DNA from 2 places in the Rhizobium sp. BK008 genome. Region 2 is predicted to be linked to the other one. Evidence: predicted binding sites of a transcription regulator. Region 2 holds the regulator's gene; the other holds the start of a gene.
What was found. Region 2 encodes PhoB, which activates phosphate uptake and scavenging genes when phosphate is short. Its sites were predicted from a motif close to TGTCATNNANCTGTCAT; they were not measured.

Region 1 (6,029 bases), on a different contig from region 2:
GGCACGCTTGCGATATGAGCGCACCGCGCAAACGCGTCGTCGTCTTCATATCAGGCAGCGGCTCCAACATGATGGCGTTGGTTGCGGCGGCGAAGGCCGCCGACTATCCGGCCGAGATCGTCGGGGTGATCTCCGACAAGGCGGATGCCGGCGGGCTTGCCAAGGCTGATGCCGAAGGCATCGCCACCTTCGCTTTCCCCCGCAAGGACTACGCCAGCAAGGACGCGCATGAGGCGGCGATCTTTTCGGCGCTCGACGAGCTTTCGCCCGACATTCTGTGCCTGGCAGGCTACATGCGGCTACTGACGGCAACTTTCATTCAGCGTTACGAAGGCCGGATGCTCAACATCCACCCTTCCCTGCTGCCGCTGTTTCCCGGCCTGCATACGCATCAGCGGGCGATCGACGCCGGGATGCGGATCGCGGGCTGCACGGTGCATTTCGTCACCGAGGGCATGGATGAAGGGCCGGTGATCGGCCAGGCGGCCGTACCGGTTCTCTTGGGCGACACGGCCGAAAGCCTTGCCGCGCGTGTGCTCACCGTCGAACATCAGATCTATCCGCAGGCGCTGCGGCTGTTTGCCGAAGGCCGGGTGACGATGGAAGGCGGCAAGGCCGTCGGCGCGGAGGCCTCGACCGCCGCACCCAAGGCACAGCTGATTTCGCTGATCGGCGACCGCGCTTAAGCCGCCAAAGCCCGCAGCGGATGCAGCGTGCCGTCGCTGTAGACGAAGCGGCCGGCGCGGAAAGTGGCGCGGATGCGGTTGATATCGCCCGGTTCGACCACGACGAGATCGGCGCGCTGGCCGATGGCGATCTCGCCACGATCCGACAGACCGGCCGAGCGGGCCGCATTGCCGGTCGCCATGGCAACGGCTGCCGGCAGGCCGCCTTCCACCATGTCGGCAAGCTTGAAGATGCCGGGCACGAAGGCGGCCGGATGATAATCGGCGGCGATGACGCTGAGCAGGCCGGCCCTTGCGGCATCGAGGGCGCTGAGATTGCCCGACATCGACTGGCCGCGCAGCGCGTTCGGCGCGCCCATCAGCGTCCAGAGGCCACGGCGGCGCGCCTCTTCCGCCGCAGGCGCCGTGACCGGAAACTCGCTGATGGTGACGCCGAGATCATGCATCTCGGCGACTTTTTCGACGCTGTCATCGTCATGCGAGGCAAGCGACAGCTTGTGCCTCAGCGACAGCGCGACGATTTCCTTCAGCTTGGCCTCGATCTCGGGATTGTTGCGCATGGCGATACGCTTGGCGACGATCTCCGCCGCCATGTCCTCTGAGATGGCGCGGCGCTCGGAAATGCTGAGGATGTAGCTCTGCAGATTGTTGTATTGGCCCTGGCCCGGCGTGTGGTCGGTCAGCGACACCATGTCGATCTGGTCGGCATTCAGCAGACGCTCGAGTGCCGGGGCTGCACCGACATTGGTGATTTCGTAGCGGGCATGGACGCGGTGGTCGATCAGCAGATCATCGCGCAGACGGTTGATGCCCTCGATCACTGCCGAGGTCGTCTCCAGCGAACGGACATGGCCGTAGACGCTCTCGGTCGCAAAAGAGACGGCGGCAAAGGCGGTCGTGACACCGGCGGCGGCAAGCTTCTTGTCGAGTTCGTGGATGCCGAAATCGATCGGCATCGTCGCGTTCGGCCGCGGGGCGATCTCGCGCTCGATCATGTCGCCGTGCAGATCGACGAATCCGGGCATCAGCAGCCGTCCGCCGCCATCGACGGCAGCGGCGGCAACCGGCTCCGGCCTGATCTCAGCGATGACGCCATCCTCAACACGCACTGCACCTTCACTCACCACCTCGTTTGGGAGAACGAGGGTGAAATTGCTGAGCCACATGGGCTTTCTCCTGACCGCATCCGATGATTGACAAGCCGCAGCGGATAAAACCGCTTCGTGACAGTCGTATGAAATTTCGAGCGCGATCACCTTAAAGCGGAAACTTGCGCTTTGGAATTGGTTGAATGCGCTCGCCGCGCGGATTCACGACCATCGTTTCAAACAGCGCGAGTCTCGAATCCAGCGACCTGGAGCCTTCGAATTGACTAGTTATAAATAAACTAGTATTATTATTACTATGACATCTATCAAACGCTCTCCAGTCGCGCTCGCCGTCCTTGCAATGCTCATGGAAGAGCCAATGCATCCTTACCGAATGCAGCGGCTCATCAAGGAGCGCGGCAAGGACGAAGTGATCAAGGTCACGCAGAGGGCGAGCCTTTATCAAACAATCCAGCGGCTCGAACGCGAGGGCTTGATCATCCCGCGGAAAACAGTCCGGGACGACAAGCGTCCAGAGCGAACCGTGTACGAGATAACCGAGAAGGGCCGCAAAATCGCGCTTGAATGGATGCGGGCGATATTGTCGACCCTGACGCGAGAATATCCGGAATTCCCCGCGGCGATGTCATTTCTTCCGCTGCTTACGCCTGATGATGTGGCGAGCCAGCTTGAGCTCAGAGCAAAAGCCATCGAGTCGGAACTTCGCAGGATCGACGACGTCTTGCAGGAAGCTCAGGCTGTTCCAAGGCTCTTCCTTCTCGAGATGGAATATCTCCGAGCGATCCACGCAGCCGAATTATCCTGGATCAGTGGCATTGTCGGGGACCTCAGCGCCCAGCGTATCACCTGGACAGAGGAGTGGCTGAGACAGATCGCCGCCAAATTCTCCATCGCCCCCAAACTCGACTAGGACCAACACCATGAAGGTTTTGATTATCGGCGCCGGGACCGGCGGTTTGGCACTCGCACATCTGCTTAAGCAGGCTGGGGTTTGCATAGCGGTATATGAGCGCGACTTTGCGCCGAGCACCGACAGTGGTGGTTATCGCGTCGGCATCAGCCCGGCTGGAAGCCGCGCGCTAAAAGCCTGTGTCCCCGGCGAACTCTACGATCTCTATGTCGCCACCTGCGCCAGGTCGCCACGCTATTTCAACATGCTCACTGAACAACTGGGCGAAGTCCTGAGCTTCGATATCGATGATGCAGGCCCGAACACTCTCGACGGTGAAAAGAACGTCATTCGAAAGACGCTGAGGCGGGTTCTGCTCAGAGGACTTGAAGACGACGTCTTCTTCGGGAAGACGCTTCAAAGTTACATAAACAGCGCCGACGGGTCGGTCATAGCTTGCTTTCAGGATGGAAGTCTCGCGACGGGAGATGTGCTGGTGGGCGCTGACGGCACGAATTCGACTGTACGCAAGCAACGTCTGCCGGAAGCGCGTCTGGAAGACACGGGGATCGTGTCGGTCGGGGGCAAAATTCCGATGACGGACGCGACGAAAGCTCTGCTGTCGGACAAAATGTTTCAAGGCATGTCGCTGATCATGGCGCCGATGGGCTTCGGCGCAATCATTCACTCGCTCGAGTTCGCCGGCACTAGAAGCGACCCAGGTTTTATTGCTCGTTGGCCGGACTTCGTCGAAGCACTCGACGAGGACAGCGTCGGTTGGGGGGTATGGGGAGCTCGGCAGAACTGGCCGCGGGACCCGACCGGTCTGAGCGGCGAACAATTGAGAGAACTGGGCTTGAAACTCACCCGGGACTGGCATCCGCACTTACATGCGCTCATTCAGATGACGGAGCCCTCGACGATCCACGATGTCAGGATGAGAACCGCCGTCCCGCTGACGCCTTGGGCGAGTTCGAATGTCACTCTGCTCGGTGACGCCGTCCATACGATGACGCCAGGACGAGGCGCGGGCGCCAATACCGCGCTTCGCGATGCCGCACTGCTCGGACACATGCTGGTTGAAGCGAACCAAGGGCGAAAACCGCTTGTCCAAGCCATACATGCCTACGAAGTCGAGATGCTTCGCTACAGTACCGAAGCGATCCGAGAATCGAAAAAGCAGATGGATGCCAGCGACCTGGTCCATCGGCCGATTGTCGGCAGACTTCAACTCGCTGTCACGCGCGGCGTAATGCGCATCATCAATGCGGTACCTGCACTGAAGCAGCGCGCCTTTCAGCAGATGATGCGAGTTCGCGGAGAAAACTAAACGGGTCGCGGATCATGTCGATCCGCCCGAAGTAACTTGACGAACCAGGTCTCGATCGCCTTACCCGCTAACGAAGTTTGCCCCTGTTCAACAGCGCCCATTGCAACAGCACGATCGTCTTGGCATCGAAGATCTCGCCGGTTTCGATCATTGCCGCGGCCGCGTCGAGCGGGACTTCGAGGACCTCGATATCCTCGTGCTCTTCGTCCAGGCCGCCGCCTTCCGCCACGCGGTCGGCAGTGTCGATGAGGGCTGCGAAGAAGTGGACGACCTCGGTGACGGCGCCCGGCGAGGTATAGGATTTGAACAGGAAGCGCGCGTCGCGCAGCCGATAACCGGTCTCCTCCATCGCCTCGCGGCGGATCGCCGCCTCGGGATGATCATCATCGAGAAGGCCGGCCGGCACCTCGATTGTCCAGGCGGGATCGCCATTGAGATGAACAGGGAGGCGGAACTGGCGAACGAGCACGACAAGGTCGCGCCTGGGATCATAAAGCAGGATGCAGGCGGCGGGCGTGCGGTGATAGACCTCCCGCTTCAACCGCTGGGTTGCGCCCTTGCGGTCTAAATAATCGAGCAGGTAGCTGGAGAGCCGCGTCCAGCCATTCGACAGGATTTCTTCGCTGACGATCTTCACGCGTGATGTCGGCTGCATCATGCTGCGTCCCTGCGAAGCCAGACCTTGTTGTCGTGAACGGCCGCCCCGCCATAGGGTGCGACGGGGTCGGCGCCGGTCAAGACATTGATGCCCTCGCCATCGACATGCGCCTTGTTCGGCCAAAGCCCCTCGGCGATCAGCACGCCGGATTTCACTTCGGTGGTGATGCGGGCGTGGATGCGCAGATCGCCGCGGCTGTTGCCAATGCGAACGAGATCGCCATGGGCGATGCCATTGGCTTCGGCGTCGGCGGGATTGATCATCACCTCGGGGCGCCCTTCCTTTTGGCGAGAGGTCTTGGTCTCGGAGAAGCTCGAATTCAGGAAGTTGCGGGCGGGCGACGTGGCCAGCCGGAAAGGATGCTCGGGATCGGCGACTTCGATGACATCGACCTGATCAGGGAAGGCCGGAAGCTCGGCATGCGGCCCGAGCACCCCGATGGCGGCCGGCGGCTTGTTCGGCGCCGGCTGATTGATCCAGTCCGGGCGAAAGTGGAACTTGCCATCCGGATGGGCAAAGCCGTTCAGATAATGCGCCTCCTCGAAGGCGGGCTGGCGATCGAACCATTTGTGTTCGAGGAAATGCTCATAATCCGGCAGGCCGCTCGATTCGAGGATGCGGTCGACCATCTCGCGGGCGGTGAAGCCGAAGCCGGGACGATCGGCGACGCCGAGGCGTTTGGCCAGTTCCTCGATGACGAAGAGATTGGTGCGCACGGTCGGCGGCGGCTCGACCAGCTTCGGCCCCAGCAGGATATGGTTCTGGCCGCCGGCCCGGTAGATATCGTCATGCTCGACGAACATCGTCGCCGGAATGACGATATCGGCGATCTCAGCCGTTTCGGTCATGAACTGCTCGTGGACGGCGACGAAGAGGTCGTTGCGGGCAAAGCCGCGTCTGACGAGGCGCTGCTCGGGGGCGATGTTGGCGGGATTGGTGTTCTGGATCAGCATCGCCGTCACCGGGCCGCGATGACGGAGCGCCACCGCATCACCGGTCAGCACCCGGCCGATCTGCGACTGGTCGAGCATGCGGATATCGGCATCCTTCATCGACCGGCCGGTCAGTTCGGCGCTGTTCATGCGGAAAATATCGCTGTTCGAATGGAAGGCGCCGCCGCCTTCATATTGCCAGGAGCCGAGAACGGTGGCGATCGAGGCGGCCGCATGCATGGCGACCGCGCCGTTGCGCTGGCGGGTGAAGCCATAGCCCAGGCGGAAGAAGGTCTTCTTCGTGGTGCCGACGAGGCTGGCGAAGGCTTCGATCTCCTCGACCGAAAGACCGGTGATGGCGGCGGCCCATTGCGGCGTCCTGGTTTTCAGATGCGCTTCGAGACCCTCGGGATCGTCGGCATACC
Region 2 (6,029 bases):
TCATGGGCGAAGAGCCTGCCGGTGCGCCCGACCCCGGTCTGGACCTCGTCGAGGATCAGCAGCAGGCCATTTTCGTCGCAGATCTGGCGAAGCGCCTTCATGAATTCGGGGGTGGCCGGACGCACGCCGCCCTCGCCCTGCACCGGCTCGATGAGAATTCCGGCCGTGGCATCGGTGATCGCGGCGCGCACCGCTTCGATGTCGCCGAAAGCCACCTGATCGAAACCGGGCGCCTTGGGGCCGAAGCCCTCAAGATATTTCTCCTGGCCGCCGGCGGCGATCGTCGCCAGCGTCCGGCCGTGAAAGGCGCCCTCGAAGGTGATGATATGGAAGCGCTCGGGATGACCCTTGGAATACTGATAACGGCGCGCCGTCTTGATCGCGCATTCGAGCGCCTCGGCGCCCGAATTGGTGAAGAACACCTTGTCGGCAAAGGTGGCGTCGGTCAGCCGTTTGGCCAGGCGCTCCTGGCCGGGGATCTCATAGATGTTGGAGAGATGCCAGACCTTGTCGGCCTGCTCCTTCAGCGCGCCGACCACATGCGGATTGCTGTGGCCGACCGAAGTGACGGCGACGCCGGCGCCGAAATCGAGATATCGCTCGCCGCTTTCGGTGATCAGCCACACGCCCTCGCCTCGCTCGAACCGCAACGGGGCACGAGAATAGGTGTCATAAAGCGGCGCGGCTTCAGCCATAGCGCGATCTCCCATCGATGTTATCAAGCTCCGGACTCCGGCTAAGAAAACCAGGCCCGAAAAATCAAAAATGCCGCCTTGCGGCGGCGACTGGCACTATTTCCTTTTCGCGCTGCAATGTCAACAAAACTGCGCCCTTAGCGCATGCAGCAAGCTTGTACAGCAGCATTATCCGTCCTCAACAGGCATTATTGCAGAAATGCCACGCCGGGGCAGCAAGTTGGGGAAAACTTGAAATTCGATTCATCCGGATTCATGCGACTCTTGTCACGGAGTCAGCCTCACACTAGGTTAAAGTTCAATTACTAGACTGCATGCGGCGGAACTAGTCACCAAAATTGATCAAGCGTTTCTTGTTTCGGAGCCTTCCGGGACAACGGTGAGGGATTCTGCCATCACCAACGCAAAAGGTGGAGACAGGGCATGAACTGGACAGACGAGCGGGTCGAGAAACTCAAGAAGCTCTGGGCCGAAGGACTGAGCGCCAGCCAGATCGCGGCACAACTTGGTGGCGTCAGCAGAAACGCGGTCATCGGCAAGGTGCATCGGCTGAGCCTCCCCGGCCGTGCCAAGGCCGGCGGTACCGCCAATGCCGCCCGAACGCCGAAACGCAATACTTCTGCGCCGCGCGCGCCGAACTACGCCTCACGGGTCGCCACTCGCACCGTTACCCGCCAGCAGGGCGCGACGATGCTGAAGGAAGAGATCGAGATCGAAACGATCGAGGAAATGGAATACGTGCCGAGAGGCAACGTGGTCGTTCCGATTTCCCGACGCCTCGGCCTGACGGAACTGACCGAACGCACTTGCAAGTGGCCGGTCGGCGATCCGCTGAAGGACGACTTCCACTTCTGCGGCTGCGAATCCCCCGACAATTCGCCCTATTGCAGCTATCACCAGAAGCTTGCCTACCAGCCGGTCAACGAACGCCGCCGGGCAGCAGCGCGGGCCAGCTGAGCGGGTAACATCGCCGCACATGAGAAACGGGCCGACTGGCCCGTTTTTTTGTGGTTATTGGTTCGCGCGGATGGCTGCCCCTCATCCGCCTGCCGGCACCTTCTCCCCGCTTGCGGGGCGAAGGGGATATGCCGCGACCTCTCCGTTCCCCGCTAACCTGTCGCAGGGCACGTCCCCTCGCCCCGTTTTACGGGGAGAGGGTTAGGGTGAGGGGCAGACGCTAGCTCGAGCGACGTTGTCAGCAATCAGAATGGAGGCCCTCAGGCTTCCATCGAATAACCGGCGCCGCGGACGGTGCGGATGACGTCCTGCATGTTGGAGAAATTCAGCGCCTTGCGCAGGCGGCCGACATGGACGTCGACGGTGCGTTCGTCGACATAGATATCGTGGCCCCAGACACCGTCGAGAAGCTGCGAGCGAGAGAAGACCCGGCCCGGCGACGACATCAGGAATTCCAGCAGGCGGAATTCGGTGGGGCCGAGGCGGACTTCGCGGGTCTTGCGATGGACCCGGTGGGTTTCGCGGTCGAGTTCGATATCGCCGCATTTCAGCACCGTCGACAGCACCTCGGGACGGGCGCGGCGCAGCATCGCCTTGACGCGGGCGACGAGTTCGGGGGTCGAGAAGGGCTTGACGACATAATCGTCGGCACCCGTCGAAAGCCCGCGGACGCGTTCGCTCTCTTCGCCGCGCGCCGTCAGCATGATGATCGGCAGGCGCTCGGTTTCCGGCCGCATGCGCAGGCGCCGGCAGAGTTCGATGCCGGAGACGCCAGGCAGCATCCAATCGAGGATGAGCAGATCGGGCGTGCGCTCCTGAAGCCGCATTTCGGCTTCGTCGCCACGAAGGATGGTATCGACCTCGAAGCCTTCCGCTTCGAGATTGTAGCGAAGAAGCACGCTCAGGGCTTCCTCGTCTTCAACAACTGCAACTCTCGGGATCATGCGTGTCGGTCTCCTCGCGCATGATCCCTGAACCGGGGATGGTTCAAGCAATGCATCCTGCGCAAATTCAGAATTGGCTGCGACCTCTTTGCGCGCCCCGGATGGGCGCGCACGCAAGCTTCTAGCCCGGCCGTCCGGCCCGGGCGGTTATTCGGTTACCGCGCCGACGGTGTTGGCGCTGTCGTCTTTCGGACGATCGCCTTCCGGCTGCGCACCTGTCGCCATGTAGAAGATCGTCTCGGCGATGTTGGTGGCGTGGTCGCCGATGCGCTCGATGTTCTTGGCGCAGAAGAGAAGATGCGTGCAGCTGGTGATGTTGCGCGGATCTTCCATCATGTAGGTCAGGAGTTCGCGAAACAGCGAGGTGTACATCGCGTCGATCTCGTTGTCGCGTTCGCGGATCGCGTTCGCCTTGTCGGCGGAGCGATTGGTGTAGACGTCGAGCACTTCCTTGAGCTGGACGAGCGCCAGCTCGGAGAGATGCTCGAGACCGCGGGCGAGCTTGCGGGGAACGCCGGTGCTTTGGACGGCGATGACGCGCTTGGCGGTGTTCTTGCCGAGGTCGCCGACGCGTTCGAGATCGGCGGCGATGCGGATCGAACCCATGATTTCGCGCAGGTCCGCGGCCATCGGCTGGCGGCGGGCGATGGTGACGATCGCCTTGTCGCCGATTTCGCGTTCGGCGTGATCGAGGATCACATCGTCGGAGATGACCTTCTGCGCCAGCGCGGTATCGCCGTTGACCAGCGCCCGCACGGCTTCGGCGACCATCTGCTCGGCCAGGCCGCCCATTTCGGAAATCCGCCTGGACAGGAACTTCAGATCATCATCATAGGCAGAATAAATATGTGTCGATGCCATGGGGCTTTATCCTCGAATAACGGAAAGGCTTGGTGACGGCAGGATCAGCCGAAGCGACCCATGATGTAATCCTGGGTGCGCGGATCGTCCGGATTGGTGAACATCTTGTCGGTGTCGTTCTCCTCGACGAGATTGCCGAGGTGGAACATGGCGGTGCGCTGCGAGACGCGCGCGGCCTGCTGCATGGAGTGGGTGACGATGACGATCGTGTAGTTCTCGCGCAGTTCGTGGATCAGTTCCTCGACCTTGGCGGTGGCGATCGGGTCGAGCGCCGAGCAGGGCTCGTCCATCAGGATGACCTCAGGGCTGACGGCGACGGCACGCGCAATGCAGAGGCGCTGCTGCTGACCGCCGGACAGGCCGGTGCCGGATTCATGCACGCGGTCCTTGACCTCGTTCCAGAGGCCGGCGCGCTGCAGGCTGGTCTCGACGATCTGATCGAGATCGGCCTTCGACTTGGCCAGGCCATGGATGCGCGGGCCGTAGGAGACGTTTTCGTAGATCGTCTTCGGGAACGGGTTCGGCTTCTGGAAGACCATGCCGACGCGGGCGCGAAGTTCGACGACGTCGATATCCGGATCATAGATATCGTCGGTGTCGAGCGTGATCTTGCCGGTGACGCGGCAGCCGTCGATCGTGTCGTTCATGCGGTTGAGGCTCCGCAGGAAGGTCGACTTGCCGCAGCCGGACGGGCCGATCAGGGCGGTTACGGTGTTTTCGCGGATGTTCAGGTTCACATCGAAAAGCGCGCGCTTTTCGCCGTAGTAAACCGAGACATCCTTTCCGATCATCTTATACGGGACGTTGCTCATCTTGTGATCCAGCGCCTTTTCAACTGCAGCTTCCGTCAACATGTTCATGATGTTTAACTCCGTTTACCAGCGGCGCTCGAAGCGACGACGCAAGAGGATGGCGCCCATGTTCATGACGATCAGGAACAGGAGCAGAACGATGATGGCACCCGAAGTACGCTCGACGAAGGCACGTTCGGCCTCGTTGGCCCACATATAGACCTGTACGGGCAGAGCCGTCGAGGGATCGAGCGGCGTCGTCGGCGCGTTGGCGACGAAGGCGACCATGCCGATCAGGAGCAGCGGCGCGGTTTCGCCGAGCGCATGCGCCAGGCCGATGATCGTGCCGGTGAGGATGCCGGGCATGGCGAGCGGCAGAACGTGGTGGAACACCATCTGCATCTTGGAAGCGCCGAGGCCGAGGGCTGCGGCGCGGATCGACGGCGGCACGGCGCGAAGAGCGGCACGCGTGGCGATGATGATCGTCGGCAGGGTCATCAGCGTCAGCACCAGGCCGCCGACCAGCGACGCCGAGCGCGGCAGGCCGATGAAGTTGATGAAGACGGACAGACCGAGCAGACCGTAGACGATCGAGGGAACCGCGGCGAGGTTGTTGATGTTGACCTCGATCAGGTCCGTCAGCTTGTTCTTCGGTGCAAACTCCTCGAGATAGATCGAGGCGGCGACGCCGATCGGCAGCGACAGCACCAGCACGATCAGCATCAGATAGAGCGAGCCGATGAGGGCGACGCCAAGGCCTGCGGCCTCCGGACGGCTGGAGTTGCCGTTGACGAAGAGGCCGGTGTTGAACTGCTTGTGAAGAGCGCCGCTCGCCTTCAGCTCGTTCATCCAGCCAACCTGCTTGTCGTTGACCTTGCGGTTCTTCTCATCGACCGAAAGATCGATCTGGCCCTTGTTGGCGCTGTCGACATTGGCGTCGGCAAGCACCGTGACATTGACCGTCTTGCCGATGATCGACGGGTCTGACATGACCATGTCGCGCAGCTGGATCGGGGCGCTCTTCGACAGCATGGCCGAGGCATCGCGCACATCAGGGCGACTTGCGGCATTGATGTTCAACTGCTTGACGATCGCGTCGCGCAGGAGAACCGGATAGTTGGCGGCGATCAGCACCGAAGGGTCGGTCGCACGCTTGTTGTTCGGGTCGATCGTCTTCTCGGCGAATTCGATCGGCAAGGTGATCGCCGTCTGCTGGAAGGCGGTGTAGCCCTTGCCGATCACCGTCCACAGCAGGATGAAGAGGAAGACGAGACCGAAGGTGATGGCGGCAATGCCATAGGCCTGGAACCGGCGCTCGGCGGCATAGCGGCGCTTGATGCCGATATCGCGGCGCGGTGGCGCCTTGGAAACGGTGACGCCGGCGGGAGAAACAATATCCGTCATTCGTACTGCTCCCGGTATTTGCGCACGATGTAGAGCGCATAGATGTTGAGGCAAAGCGTGATGCAGAACAGCGTGATGCCAAGGGCAAAGGCAACCAGGGTCTGCGGCGAAGTGAACTCGAGGTCGCCGGTCAGCTGGTTGACGATCTTGACGGTCACCGTCGTCATCGGCTCGAAGGGGTTGATCTGGATGCGGGCGGCAACACCGGCGGCCAGCACGACGATCATGGTTTCGCCGATGGCGCGCGAGGCGGTCATCAGCAATGCGCCGACGATGCCGGGAAGGGCTGCCGGCAAGACGACTTTCTTGATGGTTTCGGAGCGGGTGGCGCCAAGACCGAGCGAACCGTCACGCAGGGCCCGCGGCACGGCGGTGAT

Region 1: the regulator PhoB is predicted to act here: its motif matches at 1,910-1,926, upstream of FHT69_RS10560 (alpha-D-ribose 1-methylphosphonate 5-triphosphate diphosphatase).

What each region holds. Positions count from the first base shown of each region.
Region 1 is NZ_JACIFK010000001.1:2,149,360-2,155,388, forward strand. It holds gene purM (phosphoribosylformylglycinamidine cyclo-ligase) at 1-18, shown strand, start outside; gene purN (phosphoribosylglycinamide formyltransferase) at 15-686, shown strand; gene FHT69_RS10560 (alpha-D-ribose 1-methylphosphonate 5-triphosphate diphosphatase) at 683-1,852, opposite strand; gene FHT69_RS10565 (helix-turn-helix transcriptional regulator) at 2,091-2,705, shown strand; gene FHT69_RS10570 (FAD-dependent oxidoreductase) at 2,716-4,014, shown strand; gene FHT69_RS10575 (NUDIX domain-containing protein) at 4,082-4,672, opposite strand; gene FHT69_RS10580 (molybdopterin-dependent oxidoreductase) at 4,669-6,029, opposite strand, start outside.
Region 2 is NZ_JACIFK010000007.1:303,942-309,970, reverse strand. It holds gene FHT69_RS25650 (aspartate aminotransferase family protein) at 1-695, opposite strand, end outside; gene FHT69_RS25645 (GcrA family cell cycle regulator) at 1,119-1,652, shown strand; gene phoB (phosphate regulon transcriptional regulator PhoB) at 1,913-2,596, opposite strand; gene phoU (phosphate signaling complex protein PhoU) at 2,744-3,457, opposite strand; gene pstB (phosphate ABC transporter ATP-binding protein PstB) at 3,502-4,317, opposite strand; gene pstA (phosphate ABC transporter permease PstA) at 4,333-5,652, opposite strand; gene pstC (phosphate ABC transporter permease subunit PstC) at 5,649-6,029, opposite strand, start outside.